Regions from separate parts of the Streptomyces sp. NPDC047515 genome, predicted to be linked through region 3. Evidence: riboswitches for the same ligand, from Rfam matches in the RefSeq annotation. Region 3 holds a riboswitch; each other region holds the start of a gene.
What was found. Region 3 has a riboswitch for thiamine pyrophosphate ahead of thiC (phosphomethylpyrimidine synthase ThiC). Riboswitches for the same ligand answer to the same signal wherever they lie in the genome.
Positions count from the first base shown of each region.

Region 1: another riboswitch for thiamine pyrophosphate. It lies ahead of ABZ826_RS25335 (thiamine ABC transporter substrate-binding protein); the one in region 3 lies ahead of thiC (phosphomethylpyrimidine synthase ThiC).
Region 2: another riboswitch for thiamine pyrophosphate. It lies ahead of thiO (glycine oxidase ThiO); the one in region 3 lies ahead of thiC (phosphomethylpyrimidine synthase ThiC).

Region 1 covers NZ_JBEYTM010000034.1:44,528-48,237, forward strand. Annotated here, with positions in the region: gene ABZ826_RS25330 (iron ABC transporter permease) at 1-308, opposite strand, end outside; gene ABZ826_RS25335 (thiamine ABC transporter substrate-binding protein) at 464-1,576, opposite strand; TPP riboswitch at 1,650-1,766, opposite strand; gene rlmN (23S rRNA (adenine(2503)-C(2))-methyltransferase RlmN) at 1,808-2,914, opposite strand; gene ABZ826_RS25345 (phosphatidate cytidylyltransferase) at 3,016-3,710, opposite strand, start outside.
Region 2 covers NZ_JBEYTM010000004.1:210,213-213,922, reverse strand. Annotated here, with positions in the region: gene ABZ826_RS05140 (thiazole synthase) at 1-443, opposite strand, end outside; gene thiS (sulfur carrier protein ThiS) at 500-754, opposite strand; gene thiO (glycine oxidase ThiO) at 751-1,932, opposite strand; TPP riboswitch at 1,930-2,043, opposite strand; gene ABZ826_RS05125 (hypothetical protein) at 2,095-2,457, shown strand; gene ABZ826_RS05120 (FAD-dependent oxidoreductase) at 2,467-3,710, shown strand, end outside.
Region 3 covers NZ_JBEYTM010000022.1:53,426-57,135, reverse strand. Annotated here, with positions in the region: gene ABZ826_RS19755 (helix-turn-helix domain-containing protein) at 1-3, shown strand, start outside; gene ABZ826_RS19750 (SsgA family sporulation/cell division regulator) at 105-542, shown strand; gene ABZ826_RS19745 (YibE/F family protein) at 623-1,942, opposite strand; TPP riboswitch at 2,012-2,145, shown strand; gene thiC (phosphomethylpyrimidine synthase ThiC) at 2,138-3,710, shown strand, end outside.

The sequences.
Region 1 (3,710 bases), on a different contig from region 3:
AAGGCCGTCCCCACGACGACGGTGGGCAGGACGAACGGAACGGTGACGACCGCCCGCAGCAGCTGTTTGCCGGGGAAGTCGAAACGGGCGAAGACGTAGGCGCCGGGCAGCGCGATCAGCAGGGTCAGCGCGGTCGAGGCGAGCGCCTGCCAGGTGGTGAACCAGAGGACGTCACGGATGTCCGGCCGGGTCAGCACCTCGCCGATCCGGCCGAACTGCCAGACCCCGTCCGCCTTCAGCCCGCGGCCGACGATGGCGGTGACGGGGTAGGCGAAGAACAGCGCGAAGAACGCGACGGGCACGGCCATCAGGCCGAGCCGTACCGCGCTCCCGCGCCACGCCTTCGCGCGCACCGAGTCCACGCGCCCCGAGGAGCCGCGCGGCTCCTCGCCTCGCGGCCGCCGCACGTCCTCCTCGGGCGCATCCTTCCCGCCCGCGTCCGATCCGCGTACGGGAGTCTTCGCTACTTCACTACGAGCGAGGACCACGACTGGACCCACTGCTCACGGTTCTTGGAGATCCGATCGGGGGCGACCGTCGTCGGCCTGTCGACCGTCGCGCCGAACTTCATGAAGAGCTCCGGCAGTTTCGCGCTCTTGACGACCGGGTTCACGAACATGTTGAGCGGCATGTCCTCCTGGAACCTCTTGCTGATCAGGAAGTCCAGCAGGGCCTTGCCGCCCGCCTCGTTCTTCGCACCGTCCAGCAGGCCGGCGAACTCGATCTGGCGGAAGCAGGTCCCGGTGGCGACGCCGGTGGGGGCCTCGGCCGGCTGCGGCTTCGCGTAGAGCACCTCGACGGGCGGGCTGGAGGCGTACGAGACGACCAGCGGCCGGTCGGCCTTGGCCTTCCGGCCGCCCGCGGAGCCGGAGAACTCCTCGTTGTAGGCCTGCTCCCAGCTGTCGACGACCTTGACGCCGTTGCTCTTCAGCTTCTTCCAGTAGTCCTGGTAGCCCTTGTCGCCGTAGGTGGCGACGGTGCCGAGGAGGAAGCCGAGGCCGGGCGAGGAGGTCGCGGCGTTCTCGGTGACGAGGAGGTTCTTGTACGCGGGCTTCGCCAGGTCGTCGAAGGACCGCGGCGGCGCCAGCTTCTTGTCGGCGAAGTACTTCTTGTCGTAGTTGACGCAGATGTCGCCGGTGTCGATCGGGGTGACCCGGTGCTTGGCGGCGTCCAGCCGGGTGTCGGCCGCCACCTGGTCGATGCCCTTCGCCTCGTACGGCGTGAAGAGCCCGCTGTCCAGGGCACGGGAGAGCAGGGTGTTGTCGACGCCGAAGAACACGTCGCCGCGCGGGGAACCCTTGGTCAGGATCTCCTGGTTGAGCGCGACACCCGCGTCGCCGCTCTTGAGCACCTTGACGGTGTAGCCGGTCTTCTCGGTGAACTCCTTGAGCACGTCCGGAGAGGCGTTGAAGGAGTCATGGCTGACGAGCGTCACGGTCTTCGAGCCGGAGCCCTTCGTGCCCCCGGAACCGGAGGCCGACTTGTCGGAACTCCCGCATCCGGCCAGTGCCGTGACGCCGAGCGCGGCGGCGGCAGCGGTCGCCGCGAACTGCTTGGTTCTGCGCGTGGTGCGCATGGTGGATTCCTCCTGGGTTTTGGCCAGGAAGAGACGCGGCCCCGCCCGCGCAATGCGGGCAGGGCGCAACAGCATGAGTTGATGACCGAACTTCCTACCCGGAATGACCCGGGCGAGGTTCAGAGGGTCTGCGGCCGACCTGTCCTCGGTGCCGCACTCTCAGCGCTGTGGCGCTCCCCTGTCGGAATATGAAGTTGATTTCAGGCCCAGGTTACACGGGCCGTCCCGGCCTCAGCGCTCGGCCGCCGCCAGCTGTCCGCAGGCTCCGTCGATCTCCTGGCCGCGGGTGTCCCGCACCGTCACCGGCACCCCGTGGCTCGCGATCGCCTCGACGAAGGCCTTCTCGTCCTCGGGCCGCGAGGCGGTCCACTTGGAACCGGGCGTCGGGTTCAACGGGATCAGATTGACGTGCACCCGCTTGCCCTTGAGGAGCCTGCCGAGCAGGTCACCGCGCCAGGCCTGGTCGTTGATGTCCCGGATCAGCGCGTACTCGATGGAAACGCGGCGGCCGGACTTCTCCGCGTACTCCCACGCCGCGTCCAGCACCTCGCGCACCTTCCACCGCGTGTTCACGGGGACGAGCGTGTCGCGCAGTTCGTCGTCCGGCGCGTGCAGGGAAACGGCGAGGCGGCACTTGAAACCCTCGTCGGCGAAGCGCAGCATCGCGGGCACCAGACCCACGGTGGAGACGGTGATCCCGCGCTGCGAGAGCCCGAGGCCGTCCGGCTCCGGGTCGGTCAGCCGACGGATCGCGCCGACCACCCGGTTGTAATTGGCGAGCGGCTCGCCCATGCCCATGAAGACGATGTTGGAGAGCCGGGCCGGGCCTCCGGGGACCTCCCCGTCGCGCAGGGCCCGCATGCCGTCCACGATCTGGTGGACGATCTCGGCGGTCGACAGATTTCGGTCGAGACCGGCCTGTCCCGTCGCGCAGAACGGGCAGTTCATCCCGCATCCCGCCTGGGACGAGATGCACATCGTCACCCGCTCCGGGTAGCGCATCAGGACGGACTCGACGAGCGTCCCGTCGTGCAGCTTCCACAGCGTCTTACGGGTGGTGTCGTCGTCACAGCTGATGTGGCGGACCACGGACATCAGGTCGGGGAACATCGCCTCGGCGAGCTTGTCCCGCGAACCGGCCGGGATGTTGGTCCACTCGGCCGGATCGTGCGCGTACCGCGCGAAGTAGTGCTGCGAGAGCTGCTGCGCGCGGAACGGCTTCTCGCCGATCGCGGCGACCGCTTCCTTGCGCTCGGCGGGCGTGAGGTCGGCGAGGTGCCGCGGCGGCTTCTTGGCTCCGCGGGGCGCGACGAAAGTGAGTTCTCCGGGCTTAGGCATGGTTCATCCAGTGTCGCAGACAGAACGATGAGGGCCCGCCGCCCTGTGGACGACGGACCCTCACTCGTAAATGCCCAGGTCAGGACGGTGGCTCTCGCGAATCAGCCGGAACCCACGAACAGCACCAGCAGCAGCCAGACCACCGGGGCGGTCGGCAGCAGCGAGTCCAGCCGGTCCATGATGCCGCCGTGCCCCGGCAGCAGCGTGCCCATGTCCTTGATGCCGAGGTCCCGCTTGATCATCGACTCGCCCAGGTCACCGAGGGTGGCGCTGACCGCGACCGCGAGCCCCAGCAGCAGTCCCTGCCACCAGGAACCGCCGTCGATCAGGAACTGCATGCACAGCGCGCCGGCGACCATCGCGAAGGCGACGGCCCCGAACAGGCCCTCGCGGGTCTTTCCGGGGCTGATGCGCGGCGCGAGCTTGTGCTTCCCGAAGCGCCAGCCGACGGCGTACGCGCCTGTGTCGCTGACCACGGTCAGCAGCAGGAAGGTGAGCACCCGCTGCGGCCCGTCGTCCGCGGTCAGGAGCATCGCGACGAAGGTCGCCAGGAACGGTACGTAGAACGCGGCGAACACGCCGGCCGTGACGTCCTTGAGGTAACCCTCCGGCGGCTCGGTCATCCGCCAGACGAGCACCGCGAGCGCGGTCAGTGCCACCGCCACCCAGGCGCCCTCGGCGCCCCGGGCGTATCCGGCCACGACCATCGCCGCGCCGCCGACCGCGAGTGGAACGAGCGGCGCCCTGATGCCCTTGCGCTCCTCCAGCCGCGAGGTGAGCTCCCAGAGCCCCACGA
Region 2 (3,710 bases), on a different contig from region 3:
TTGCGGATGCCGAGGCCGGAGCCGATGGGGGAGCCGAGCGGCATGATCGCCGCGCACCCCACGTCCTGGAGCCTGCGGGCCAGCACCGGATCGTCGTTGGTGTAGGGCAGCACGGTGAAGCCGTCGTCCACCAGGGTCTCCGCGGCGTCCAGCAGCTCGATCGGGTCGGGCAGCAGGGTCCGCTCGTCGGCCACCACCTCCAGCTTGATCCAGTCGGTGCCGAGCGCCTCGCGGGCCAGCCGGGCGGTCAGCACGGCCTCGCCCGCGGTGAAGCAGCCCGCCGTGTTCGGCAGCACGCGGATGGAGAGCCGCCGGAGCACGGAGAGCACCGAGCCCTGCACGGTCGGGTCGAGGCGGCGCATCGCGACGGTGGTCAGTTCGGTGCCGGAGGCGGTCAGCGAGCGTTCGAGCACGTCGAGGCTGGGTGCCCCGCCGGTCCCCATGATCAGCCGGGAGCCGAAGGCGGTGTCGCCGAGGGTGAAGAGGTCGTGGGACACGGTCAGCCTCCCTGGACCGCGGTCAGGACCTCGACGCGGTCACCGTCACCGAGCACGGCGGTGGACCACTGGCCGCGCGGGACGACGGTCTCGTTGACGGCGGCCGCGACGCCGGAGTGCGCGGCGGTCAGGGTGGCGACGAGGGCGTCCAGGGTGGTGCCCGCGGCGAGCAGGCGGACCTCGCCGTTCACGGACACGGACAGGGGGGCGTGCTCGGGGGCGGAAGCCGGCAGGGAGAGGGGCGCGGGCTCGGTCATGCGGGCTGCTCCTGACGTACGGGGGCGGCGGGCGAGAAACGGAACGGGGTGAAGGGGCGGGCCACCTCGGGCACCTCGCCACGGGTGAGGAGCTCCGCCATGACATCACCGGTGACGGGGGTGAGCAGCACCCCGTTGCGGTGGTGGCCGGTGGCGAGATGGAGGCCGGGCAGGGCAGTGGGGCCGAGCAGCGGGGCGTTGTCGGGGGAGGCGGGGCGCAGACCGGCCAGGGTCTCGGTGAGCGGCAGTTCGGTGATGCCGGGCACCAGTTCGTGGGCGTCCCGCAGCAATTCGTAGACACCGCCCGCGGTGACGGTGGTGTCCCAGCCCATCTCCTCGCTGGTGGCGCCGACGACCAGTTCGCCGTTCTCGCGCGGTACGAGATAGACGTGACTGCCCCGGACCACGGCCCGGACCGTCCGGGTGAGGAAGGGCGCGTACGCCGCGGGCACCGTCAGCCGCAGCACCTGTCCCTTCACCGGACGGACCGGCGGCACGACCTCGTCCGGCAGTCCCGGGAGCCGGCCGCTCAGACTGCCCCCGGCGAGCACGACCTGGTCGGCGGTGAGTTCCGTGCCCCCGGCGAGGACGGTTCCGGCGGCCCGGTCGTGTACCACCGTCAGGCGCTCCACCCATGCGCGGTGGAAGACCACCCCGGCCCGCTCGCAGGCGGCCAGCAGCGCGGCGGCCAGTCGGCGGGGATCGATCTGGTGGTCGCCGTCGACCCGCAGACCGCCGCGGACGCCCGGCGCGAGCATCGGCTCCAGCCGGCGGCATTCGCGGCCGGTGAGCCACTCCGACTCCAGGCCGGAACGCTGCTGCAGGGCGTGCAGTTCCCGCAGATGGGCGCGGTCGTCGGAGTCCAGCGCGACGGCCAGCGTGCCGCAGGCGCGGAAGCCGGTCTCCCGCCCGCTCGCCGCCTCCAGTTCGGCCGCGAAGTCCGGATAGCGGGCGGCCGAGGCGACATTGAGGCCCAGCAGCATCTGTTCGCCGTAGTGGAGTTCGGTGACGGCGGCCAGCATGCCGGCCGCCACCCGGGCGGCCCCGCCGCCCGGCTCGGGGTCGACGACCGCGGTGCGCAGTCCGCGCTGCGCGGCCCGCCAGGCGGTCACCAGACCGATGATCCCGCCCCCGATGACGAGGACGTCGGATCCGATTCCGTTCCGAGAAGAACGCATGGGCGTCCAGCCCCTCCCTTCGCCGGCATGACCCGGATCAGGTTCGTACGGTCGGAGGCCGCCCCAGCCTCCCTCTCAGCCCGGTGCGTCCGGGCTCCCGCGAGTGTTTTACGTTGGTCACCCTAAACCCCGCCCGCCGGACCCAGTAAGGGAGCAGCCACCGTGGCCCGTTCGCTCGACGGACTCGTCCTCTCGCCGGTCGCCGACCAGGCCCCGGGCCAGGTCGGCACCCGCACGCGCTTCACGTACCACGAGGAGAACGGCCGGATCTGGGCCGAGTACGCGGGCGGCGACGTGGTCCGCGGCCATCTCGTCGGCACCCGGACCGGCGACACCCTCGACTTCCGGTATGTCCAGCTGAAGCAGGACGGAACGACATCTTCCGGCCACTGTGTCTCCACCGTGGTCGACCTCGCGGACGGCAGGGTCCGGCTGGACGAGCGGTGGGAATGGGAGTCGCAGGACGGCAGCGGTACGAGCACGGTGGAGGAGCTCCCCCTTCCTGACGGTGCGTCAGATGCTTAAGGTGTACGGGTGAGCGAACAGCAGCAGTCGGAGCGGCCGGACCGGCGGACGGGGCGATGTGTCGTCATCGTCGGCGCGGGCATGGCCGGAGTGCAGACGGCGGTGGCCCTGCGGGAGCAGGGCTTCACCGGTCCCGTCACCCTGATCGGTGCCGAACCGCACCAGCCCTACGACCGGCCCCCGTTGTCCAAGGCGGTACTGCTGGGCACGGCCGAGGGCTCCGCCTTCGACGTCGACTTCGAGGCACTGGACATCGATCTGTGGCTGGGGCGCGAAGTCACCGGTGTACGGCCCGGGGCGCACGAGCTGGACACGCCGTCAGGGCCCGTTCCCTACGACGTCCTGGTGGTCGCGACCGGCGCCGAACCGATCGTCCTGCCCGGTGCCGAAGGTGTTCCCGGGGTCCATCTGCTGCGCACCCTCGACGACGCGGCACGACTGCGGCCCGTCCTCGACGAGCGGCACGGCGTCGTGGTCGTCGGCGCGGGCTGGATCGGCGCGGAGTTCGCCACCGCGGCCCGCGCTGCGGGCTGCGCGGTCACCGTCGTCGAGGCCGCCGACCGGCCGCTCGCCGGCGCGATGCCCGCCGAGGTCGCCGCCCCGGTGGCGGCCTGGTACGCCGAGAGCGGCGCCGAACTCCTCACCGGGGCCAGGGTCGAGCGCATCGAACCCGGCCGCGTGATCCTCGCGGACGGCCGCGCGATTCCGGCCGGAGCGGTCGTCGTCGGCATCGGCGCACGGCCCGCCACCGGCTGGCTCTCCGGCTCCGGCATCGCGCTCGGCCCCGACGGATCGGTGACCGCCGACGACGCGCTGCGCACCTCGCTGCCCGATGTGTACGCGGTCGGCGACTGCGCCTCGTTCCCCTCCGCCCGATATGGCGAACGCCTTCTCGTCCACCACTGGGACAACGCCCTCCAGGGCCCGCGCACCGCCGCCGCCAATATCATCGCGGCAATGGCCGAGGACGGTCCGGCGCCGCGGACGTACGACCCCGTGCCGTACTTCTGGTCCGAGCAGTTCGACCGGTTCGTGCAGTACGCGGGCCACTACGCGGCGGCCGACACCCTGCTGTGGCGCGGCGATCCGACGGACCCCTCCTGGTCGGTGTGCTGGCTGCGCGACGGCGTCCTGGTCGCGGTCCTCGCCGTCGGCCGTCCTCGCGATCTGGCGCAGGGGCGCAGGCTCATCGAAGCGGGGGCGCGGCTCGATCCGGCACGGGTCGCGGACCCCTCCGTACCGCTGAAGTCGGC
Region 3 (3,710 bases):
TGAAAAATCACTCCTTGTGATCTGCTATCGCGTGCACCACGATGGCGTCAATAGGGCCACGGGGGATCATTCCTGGCCAGATTCATCTACTGCGGGGTTGGACGATGCGCGAGTCGGTTCAAGCTGAGGTCATGATGAGCTTCCTCGTCTCCGAGGAGCTCTCTTTCCGGATCCCGGTGGAGCTCCGGTACGAAGTGTGCGATCCGTATGCGATCCGGATGACCTTCCATCTCCCCGGCGACGCCCCCGTCACCTGGGCATTTGGCCGTGAGCTGCTGCTCGACGGCCTCAACAGCCCCAGTGGCGATGGCGATGTGCACATCGGGCCCACGGAGCCCGAGGGGTTGTCCGATGTACATATCCGTCTCCAGGTGGGCACGGATCGCGCCCTCTTCAGGGCCGGTACGGCGCCGCTTGTGGCCTTTCTCGACCGCACGGACAAACTCGTGCCGCTCGGGCAGGAGTGCACGCTGGGTGACTTCGAGGGCAATCTGGAAGAGGCCCTGGGCCGGATCCTCGCGGAGGAACAGAACGCCGGCTGAAGAGCGCGGCGCCGCAGGCCGGCCCGCCGGTCGAACGCGACACCCGCCGAATGGGTGAATCGCTCTCCGTGTGGGGGCGATCAAGACTTCGCCCTGCGACGGCGGCTCTTCCCGGTCCGTACGGGTGCGGGAGCTCCGGCTTCCGTGCCGAGCCCCGTGCGGTCCGCGGAGACGACCAGCGCGGCGAGCACGGTCGTCACCGGCACCGAGGCGACCAGTCCGATCGAGCCGACCAGCGTTCGTACGATCTCCTCCGCCACCAGTTCGCTGTTGGCCACCGTCCCCACGCTGCTTCGGGCGATCGAGAACAACAGCAGCAGCGGCAGCGCGGCGCCCGCGTAGGCCAGCACCAGCGTATTGACGACCGAGGCGATGTGGTCGCGCCCGATCCTGATCCCTGCCCGGTAGAGACCCCGCGCACCCATCGTCGGGTTCGCCTGGTGCAGTTCCCAGACCGCGGATGTCTGTGTGACCGTCACATCGTCGAGCACCCCGAGCGAGCCGATGATGACACCGGCCAGCAGCAGACCGCTCATGTCGATGTGCGGGTACAGGCCGTGGATGAGGCCGGTGCTGTCATCGGTGTTGCCGGTCAGGCTCGCCCAGCCGATGAAGAGCGATCCGAGCAGTCCGATCAGGAGCAGGGAGATCAGGGTGCCGATGACGGCGACCGAGGTGCGGGCGGTCAGGCCGTGGCACATGTAGAGCGCGATCAGCATGATCGCACTGGCCCCGACCACCGCGACGAGCAGTGGATTCGAGCCCTGGAGGATGGCCGGGAGGATGAACAGCGTCAGCACGGCGAACGACACGGCGAGCGCGACCAGTGCCATCACGCCGCGCATCCTGCCCACCGCGACCACCACCAGGGCGAAGATCCCGGCCAGCAGCGTCATCGGGAACTTCCGGTTCACATCCGTCACCGAGTACTGCAAATCATGGGGAGCGTCGGGGGCGTACGCCACGACCACGCCCTGTCCCCGGCGCAACTGACGCGGCGCGTCGGGCTGGACGATCTCGACGAAGGTCCGGCCCCGGTCGTGACCGGTCGTCACTTCCACGGTGGCTTTCTCGCACAGCCCCGTCTCGCTCCCCGGCGGCGTCGTGTCGCCACTGGTGGGCATCTGAGCGGCGTTCACGTCCTTGCAGTCCACCTTGTCGATCTTCACCACCTTGGCCTGCTGGGTCTGCTGGTCGAAACCGACACCGGTCCGCTCGTGCGGGGGCGCACTCCCCGGCCAGAGCACCACCAGGCCGACGACGACCGCGGCGGCGAACGGGATCAGTACGGCGGCGATGACCTTGCGCAGGTGCTTGGAGACGGGCGCGGCGGGGCCGTGGCCGTGTGAATGGCCGTGCTGATGGCCCTGCGGGGCGGGGTCGTGATGGGGGGACGTCACCGGCCGATCATCGCAAGAAGTGAAGGGCCTCTGTTCATTTCGCCGGACAGGGCGCTAGCGTGGGGGGACCTTTGCACACGCGGGAGCTCGGAGCACCGGGCTGAGAGGGCGCTGATATCCGTACATCCGTACGGGACGGGCTGCGCCGACCGCCGAACCTGTTACCGGGTAATGCCGGCGTAGGGAGTAGGTCTCATGACCACATCGGACGCACGCACGCCTGCCTCGAACCAGAGCGACGAGGCCGGGAAGTCCATCGGCTGGCACAAGGGGTACGTCCAGGGCTCACGCCCGGACCTCCGGGTGCCGGTCCGTCAGGTGCACCTCACCAACGGCAAGGACGTGACGCTGTACGACACGTCGGGGCCGTACACCGATCCCACCACCGCGACCGATGTCCGTCGCGGCCTCGCGCCCCTGCGGGAGAACTGGATCATCGCGCGCGGCGACACCGAGGAGTACCCGGGCCGCCCGGCCCGCCCCGAGGACGACGGGCTCAAGCACACCTCGCCGCGAATGGGGTCTCCCCTGCTCGAGCGAAGCCGAGAGCTTGGGGAAGGGCTGCGCAACCTCGACGCGGTCTTCCCCGGCCGGCCGCGGCTGCCCCGCCGCAGCCGGGACGGGCAGCCGGTCACCCAGCTCGCGTACGCCCGCCGGGGCGAGATCACTCCGGAGATGGAGTACGTGGCGATCCGGGAGAACGTCGGACCCGAGGTGGTGCGCGAGGAGATCGCCGCGGGCCGGGCCGTGCTGCCGGCCAACGTCAACCATCCCGAGATCGAACCGATGATCATCGGCAAGCGGTTCCTGGTGAAGGTCAATGCCAACATCGGCAACTCCGCGGTGACGTCCTCCATCGAGGAGGAGGTGGAGAAGATGACATGGGCGACGCGGTGGGGCGCCGATACGGTCATGGACCTTTCCACCGGACGCAACATTCACACCACCCGTGAGTGGGTTCTGCGCAACTCACCCGTGCCGATCGGCACCGTTCCCCTCTACCAGGCCCTCGAAAAGGTCGACGGCAAGGCCGAGGAGCTGACCTGGGAGATCTACAAGGACACCGTCATCGAGCAGGCCGAGCAGGGCGTCGACTACATGACGGTCCACGCCGGCGTGCGCCTGCCGTACGTACCGCTGACCGCCCGCCGAAAGACCGGCATCGTCTCCCGCGGCGGCTCGATCATGGCCGCGTGGTGCCTCGCGCACCACAAGGAGTCGTTCCTGTACGAGCACTTCGAGGAGCTCTGCGAGATCCTCGCCACGTACGACGTGACGTACTCGCTGGGCGACGGGTTGCGCCCCGGATCGATCGCCGATGCCAACGACGAGGCCCAGTTCGCCGAACTGCGCACGCTCGGCGAGCTGAACACGATCGCCAAGCGGTTCGGCGTACAGACCATGATCGAGGGTCCGGGGCATGTCCCGATGCACAAGATCAAGGAGAACATCGACCTTCAGCAGGAGATCTGCGAGGAGGCGCCGTTCTACACGCTCGGCCCGCTGACCACCGATGTCGCTCCGGCGTACGACCACATCACCTCGGGCATCGGCGCGGCGATGATCGCCTGGTGGGGCACGGCGATGCTCTGTTACGTCACGCCCAAGGAGCACCTGGGCCTGCCCAACCGGGACGATGTGAAAACCGGCGTCATCACGTACAAGATCGCGGCTCACGCGGCGGACCTCGCCAAGGGGCATCCGGGGGCGCAGGACTGGGACGACGCGCTCTCCGACGCCCGCTTCGAATTCCGCTGGGAGGACCAGT